2 regions of the Streptomyces rubellus genome follow, and region 2 is predicted to be linked to the other one. Evidence: riboswitches for the same ligand, from Rfam matches in the RefSeq annotation. Region 2 holds a riboswitch; the other holds the start of a gene.

Region 1 (3,396 bases), on a different contig from region 2:
GCCGCGCGGCCCGGGCCAGGCCCATGTTGACGATGTCGCCGTGCCGCAGGTTGATCTCGGCCGGACTGCCGGCGCCCTCGCAGATCACCGCGTCATGGGTGCGCCGCAGTTCGGCCAGGCAGTCGGTGACCGTGCCCAGCAGCCGCTCCCGCCGCCCGGCGCGCCAGCCGCGCGCGTCCAGTTCGCCCACCGGCCTGCCCAGCAGCACGACCTGGCTGGTGCGGTCGCCACCGGGCTTGAGCAGCACCGGGTTCATCAGCGCGGTGGGCTCCGCCCGGGCGGCGGCGGCCTGCATGGCCTGGGCGCGGCCGATCTCGGCGCCGTCGCGGGTGACGAAGGAGTTCAGCGACATGTTCTGCGCCTTGAACGGCGCCACCTTCACACCCCTGCGGGCCAGCCAGCGGCAGACGCCCGCCGTGACCACGCTCTTGCCCGCGTCCGAGGTGGTTCCCGCGATCAGCAGTCCGCCGCCCGTCAACGGGCTCCCCTTCCGCGCCGGCCGTCGAGCCGCCTCTCCCGCGCCGTCCCGGTGACGGCGCACACCACCAGTGCCAGCGCGCCCACCCGGCGCGACAGCCGTACCGCCCGCTCGATGTCCGCGGCCCGCACCGGACGGCCGGCGGCGTTCAGCACCGGGCGGTGCTCGACGCGGCCGCCGTACGACAGCGTCCCGCCCAGCCGTACGCCCAGCGCGCCCGCGAAGGCCGCCTCGACCACCCCGGCGTTGGGGCTGGGGTGGCGGTGGGCGTCGGTGCGCCAGGCGCGGAGCGCGCCGCGCGGGCCGGGACCGGCGAGGACCGCCAGCAGCGCGGTCAGCCGGGCACCGGGCCACCCCGCCGCGTCGTCCAGCCGGGCCGAGGCCCAGCCGAAGCGGTGGTGGCGCGGCGAGTGGTGGCCGACCATCGCGTCCAGGGTGTTGACGGCCCGGAACCCCACCAGCCCCGGCACCCCGCAGGCGGCGCCCCACACCAGGGCGCCGACCACGGCGTCCGAGGTGTTCTCGGCGACGGACTCCACCACCGCCCGGGCGACGTCCTCCGCGTCCAGGTCCCGCGGGTCGCGTCCGCACAGACGGGGCAGCCGGGCGCGGGCCGTGCCGAGGTCGTCCGCCCGGAGGGCGGCGGCGATCGCCCGGGCCTCGCGCGCCAGTGACGTGCCGCCGACCACCGACCAGGCCGCGGCGGCGGCCAGGGCGGTACGGGCGGCGGGGGAGCGGCGTACGGCCCGCTCCAGCGCCGCGGCGGCGGCCACGGCGCTGCCCGCGCACACAACGGTGTACAGCGTGCCCGCGCCGCGGTGGTCGCGCCACAGCAGCCGCTCGGCGGCCGCGGCGGCGCGCCCGAAGGCGGCCACGGGATGGCCCCGGCGGGGATCACCGGCGATCAGGTCGAGCAGATACCCGGCCGACAGGCCGAGCGCCGCTTCGGGGACCCGGCCCGCGCCGGAACGGATCCGGATGGCGGAACGGGCGGCGGTCCGGGCCGTGAGGGCGGCCGTGCCGGTGGAAGGGGTGCCTGTGCGACGGGTGGTGTGGTCGGCGCGCATCGCGTCAGCCGGCCGTCACACCTCGTACGGTCCTCGCGGTGCGGAGTGGGGGCGGCAACGGGGAAGGCAGGGTGCCCGGCATGGCGGTATGTCCTCACTCAGGGTCCGCGCCCTGGCTCGACGTGACCGGCGGTGAGAGTCTCCTGGCTCCCGGATCGGCGCTGCCCCCGGTCTTCCAGCCCGCTGTGCGGGCCGTGACGCCGAGTGGGGGAGCGCTCCCCGGTGACAGTGGCGGGACCGCGCCGGATTCGCACCGGCTTCCTCTCCTGCCGCCGTTTGGCAACGGGCAGTCCACCACGGCCGACCGGACGCGTCAACTCGGCGATGACCTGCGACGGCGCGCTGTGTGGAAGCACACAGCGCCGGTGCGCGCGCCCCCGAACGCCGGCCGGCGCCGGGCGGACAGCGCCCGGCGCCGGCCGGCGGGGGATCCCGGAAGGACGCCGGGATTCAGGAGGCGATGATGTAGATGCCGTACGCCACGGCGGCCGCGCACAGGGCGTAGCTGACCCAGGCGCCGGTGCGGGCGAGGAGGGCGGTGCCGACTCCCGTTTGCTGGTTGGCGCGGTTGCCGACGATGCCGAGGGTGAACACGGCCACCAGGCCGATCGTCATCACGAGGCTGACGACGAAGACCTGGCCGAGTGCGGCCCAGTGGATGTCCATGAGCGGGGATTCCTTCTCTGCGGGACCCTGTCCGTGAGGTTCGTGGGGTCCATGGGGGTCCGCGGGGGCTGGGAGGGGCTGCGGGGCGCTCAGGAGGCGGGGGCGGAGGCCTTCTCCGCGTGCTCCGCCCGCTCGGTCTCCTCGGTGCCCACCGGGGGCGGGGAGACGGCCTGCACGGCCGTGGTGAGCACGTCCGGCTCTCCGGCGGTGTCCGTCTCGACGTCGTTGACGTTGGTGTGGTCCACCGGCTCCCGGCGCGAGGCGAGCCAGATCGCCGCACAGGCCGCCACGGTGAGAACCATGACCGCGGTGACGCCCCAGTCGCCGCGGGTCGTCAGGAACGCGGCGCCCGCGGCCACCAGGCCGGCGGCCGGGAGGGTCAGCCCCCAGGCGGCGAACATGCGGCCCGCGGTGCTCCACCGCACCACGCCGCCCTTGCGGCCCAGACCGGAGCCCATGATGGAGCCGGAGCAGACCTGGGTGGTGGAGAGCGCGAAGCCCAGGTGGGAGGAGGCCAGGATGGTGACGGCCGAACTGGTCTGGGCGGAGAAGCCCTGGGCCGGCCGGATGTCGGTGAGACCCTTGCCCATGGTGCGGATGATCCGCCAGCCGCCCAGGTAGGTGCCCAGCGCGATGGCGATGCCCGCGGAGGCGATGACCCACAGCGGCGGGTCGGCGTCGGCGCCCAGCACCCCGCCGGAGATCAGGGCGAGGGTGATGACGCCCATGGTCTTCTGCGCGTCGTTGGTGCCGTGGGCGAGGGAGACCAGGGCGGCCGAGGCGATCTGCCCGCCGCGGTAGCCCTTGGCGACGTCCTTCTCCGGGGTGCCGCGGCTGATCCGGTAGGTCAGCCTGGTGGCGAGCATCGCCGCGATGCCGGCGACCAGCGGGGCGACGACGGCCGGGAGCAGGACCTTCGAGAAGACCGCGCCCATGGAGACGGCGCCGATGCCGACGGAGGCGATGGTCGCGCCGATCAGACCGCCCATGAGGGCGTGCGAGGAGCTGGAGGGTAGGCCGGCCAGCCAGGTCAGCAGGTTCCAGACGATCGCTCCGACCAGCCCCGCGAGGACCACCGCGGGATCCACACCGGAGTCCTCGTTGATGAGCCCCTTGGAGATGGTGGCCGCGACCTCGACGGATATGAAGGCGCCGACGAGGTTGAGGACCGCCGACATCGCCACC
Region 2 (3,396 bases):
TGGAGTTCGAGCGGGCGGCGGACGGGCTGACGTTCACCCTCCCGGACGACCCGTCGCTGGTGCCGCCGGGCTACTACATGCTGAACGTGCTGGACGGCGAGGGCGTCCCGTCCGAGTCGGTGTGGGTCCGGGTCCCGGTCTCGCCGGACGCGGAGCCGGTCACCGTCGCCCCCGACTGAGCCACCGGGCCGGGGGCCGGGGAGCCGGACGCGCGCCGGGCGCGCGTCCGGCACGGTGCCCTACCCCCCCCCGCGTTGCGGGCCAGTTCGAGCGCGTACTCCTCCCACCACGCGCCCGCCTTCGGACCGCCCTTGCAGGTGCCGTCCGACTCCCCGGGGCGCTTGATCCACAGATAGGCGTCCACCAGTTCCTCACCGGTGTCCGTCGTCGGCGCCTCGCCCAGCGCCCGGCCCGGCGGGTTGCACCAGCTCTCGGCGTCCCCCGCGCCGCCGGCCCCGTCGGCCGGCCCGTTGCCGTTGCGGCTGGTGTCGATCACGAAGTGCTTGCCGCCGAGCAGCGCCGACAGCCGCCTGCCGTAGGCGACGTTCTCCTCCGTGGTCCGGTAGTTGGAGACGTTGAGCGCGAAGCCGTCCGCGCGGTCGGCACCCGCCCGCCGCAGCGCCCCGGCCATCGCGCCGGGGTCCCGGATCCAGCGCGGATTGCCCGCGTCCAGGTAGACCGTCGTCCCCGGAAGGTCCTTGAGCCGCCGCACGGTCTCGCCCAGCAGCGCGTACCGCTCCTCGTGGAACTCCCGGGGAGTGCAGCCGTCCAGGACGTGCGGCAGCGCGTCGGGCTCGACGATCACCGTGGCGGACCGGTCCCCGATGCCCTCGGCCACGCCGTCGAGCCAGGCCCGGTAGGCGTCGCCGTCCGCCGCGCCCCCCTGCGAGTACTGACCGCAGTCGCGGTGCGGGATGTTGTAGAGGACCAGCAGGGCGGTGCGGTCCGCCCGCTCCGCGGCCTCGGTGAGCTCTCTGGTCTGCCCCTCGGGATCGTCGGTGCCGATCCACTCGGCGACGGGCTGGGCGGCGATCCGCTCGATCAGCCCGGCCTCCTCCTCCCGCCCGGCACGGCGCAGCTCGGCCAGCCGCCGGACGGCCGTCCCCTCGGGGTTGACCCAGTACGGGACCTGTCCGGCGGGCCGCTGCCCCACCGGGGCCGTCCCCTCGCCGGACCCGTCCGGCCGCTCGGAGGAACTCCCCCCGAAGAGCCCGGAACAGCCCGTAACCAGCACCAGGACCCCCACCACGGCCCCCCGGGCCGCTCGCCGGAACCGCGCGGCGCCGGGCCGCCGGCCGGTATGGCAGCCGTACATCCACTCCCCCTTGGATCGGCACAAACCGGTCGGACCATCCTGGCACATTGACAGCCTCCGGATGGGCTGGGAACCTCCGACCGAGCACATCTTCATATCGAGGCGACGGTGCGCAGGAACCCGGTGCGAGTCCGGGACGGTCCCGCCACTGTGACCCGCGGCCCCACGGGCCCGGGGAGTCAGGAACTGGCCCGTCGCTTCTCCCGTCAATGGGGCGTGGAAACCCCAGGAGGAGGAATCGCGGATGTCCCCGCACACCGCCGGCACCACGGCAGGCATCCCGGCCGACGGCACCGCCGTCGCCGACGCCACGGGCCGGGCCCGGGACTGGACGATCGCCGCGGCCGCGGTCGTCGTCGCGCTCATCGCGCTCTACGCCGTCTTCGTGGACAACGGCCAGCTCGTCTCCGCCACCGGCTCGTACCTGCACGAGTTCGCACACGACGGGCGGCACCTGTTCGGTGCCCCCTGCCACTGAGCGGAACCGCACCATGACCGCGGTGACCTCTCAGGATCCCGTCCGGAGCCCCGCGGCCCGCACCGCCGACCGTCCCGTGCTGCCCCTGCTCAGGCGGGGGCTGGCCGCGGGCGGTCCGGCCGGGCTGGCCGCCGGGCTGTTCTCCCTGCTGCTGGCCGAACCGCTGATGGACCGGGCCATCGCGCAGGAGGCGGAACGGCACACCCACGGCGCCACGGGCGTGACGGCCCACCACGAGGAACTGTTCTCGCGCGGCACCCAGCACTTCGGGCTGGTGGTGACCGCGGTGGTCGTCGGGCTGGCGCTGGGTGTGTTCTTCGCCGTCGCCTACGCCCTGCTCCACCGCTCCGACGCCCTGACCGAGCGGCCCTGGAGCAGGTCCCTGCTGCTGGCGGGAGCGGGCTTCACGGCCCTGTCCCTGCTGCCCGGACTGCGCTATCCGGCCAACCCGCCGGGGGTCGGCGACGGCGGCACCGTCCAGGAGCGCCAGGTGCTGTGGCTGGCCGCGCTGGCGGTCGGCGTACTGGGCATGCTGCTCGCCCGGCAGCTCCACCGGCGGCTGGCCGACCGGGAGGCGCCGGTGCGCCAGCTCGCCGTGGCCGGCGCGGTGGTGGCCACGGGCGCGGCGCTGTTCCTGCTGCCGGGCAACCCCGATCCGGTGGCGGTGGACGCCCGGCTGCTGTGGGACTTCCGGATGCTCTCGCTGGCCTCCCACGCCGTGCTGTGGGCGGCCCTGGGGATCGCCTTCGGCCTGCTCGGCCTGCGTGCCGCACGGGCGGCGGGGGCCGGCGGCACGGCGGGGACGGGCGGCGGCACGGCCGCCTGAGCCGCCCCCGTCAGTCCCGTCATCAGCCCTGCCACTCCAGCGCACCGGTGTCCGGCTCCCGCGCGGGCCGGACACCGGTGAGGTAGGCGGAGACCACCAGGTTGGCGGTGTAGGAGCGGCTGTCCCGGTCGAAGTCCCCGGTGCAGGTGATCAGCCGCAGCTCGGCACGGCCGGCGCGGCGGGCGCCGTAGACCCTCGCCGGGTCGAAGTCGGCGCGTTCGGCGACCGAGACGTCCTCGGCCGTGAACTCGGCGACCGTGCCGTCCGCGCGGGTCACCCGCACCCGGTCGCCCGGCCGCACCGACGCCAGCCGGTGGAAGACCGCCGGGCCGCGGTCGGTGTCCACATGGCCCACGAGCAGCGCCGCGCCCTCGGTCCCCGGCTCCGGGCCGTCCCGGTACCAGCCGACCACCCCGGGGGTGTCCATCGGCGGCGGCCGGACCGCGCCCTCGCTGTCCAGGCCCCGTTCGACGATCCGGGCGTGGACGCCGGCGGCCTCGATGTCGACGCGCCACGGTTCGGCCGCCGGCAGCGGGGCGTGGGCGGCGGGCAGCGTACGGCCGGAGGCGCCGTCCGTACCGCCGGCCGGGTCGTGCCGGGCGCCGCTGCCCGGGCGCGGGTCCGGCGGCGCCACCGCGGCGGGATCGGACAGTTCCCGTCCCCACAGCCACACGGCGGTCAGCAGCACGGCCCACACCACCGCCGCCGCCAGCCGGCCGGCGGAGGAGGCGCGCGGCTCGCCGTCCGCGGGCCGGCCGTATCCTCCGTACACGGCCG

The links. Region 2 has a riboswitch for cobalamin ahead of V1L54_RS00520 (CbtB domain-containing protein). Riboswitches for the same ligand answer to the same signal wherever they lie in the genome.
Region 1: it holds a riboswitch for cobalamin, as region 2 does, so the genes downstream of both, V1L54_RS19380 (cobalamin biosynthesis protein) here and V1L54_RS00520 (CbtB domain-containing protein) in region 2, are expected to answer to the same signal.

The regions. Positions count from the first base shown of each region.
Region 1 covers NZ_JAZDCX010000016.1:42,196-45,591, reverse strand. The annotation lists gene V1L54_RS19385 (cobyric acid synthase) at 1-478, opposite strand, end outside; gene V1L54_RS19380 (cobalamin biosynthesis protein) at 475-1,545, opposite strand; cobalamin riboswitch at 1,683-1,808, opposite strand; gene V1L54_RS19375 (hypothetical protein) at 1,996-2,211, opposite strand; gene V1L54_RS19370 (inorganic phosphate transporter) at 2,301-3,396, opposite strand, start outside.
Region 2 covers NZ_JAZDCX010000001.1:123,960-127,355, reverse strand. The annotation lists gene glxA (radical copper oxidase GlxA) at 1-179, shown strand, start outside; partial or broken gene V1L54_RS00525 (glycoside hydrolase family 6 protein) at 251-1,315, opposite strand; cobalamin riboswitch at 1,405-1,525, shown strand; gene V1L54_RS00520 (CbtB domain-containing protein) at 1,560-1,793, shown strand; gene V1L54_RS00515 (CbtA family protein) at 1,807-2,619, shown strand; gene V1L54_RS00510 (class F sortase) at 2,642-3,391, opposite strand.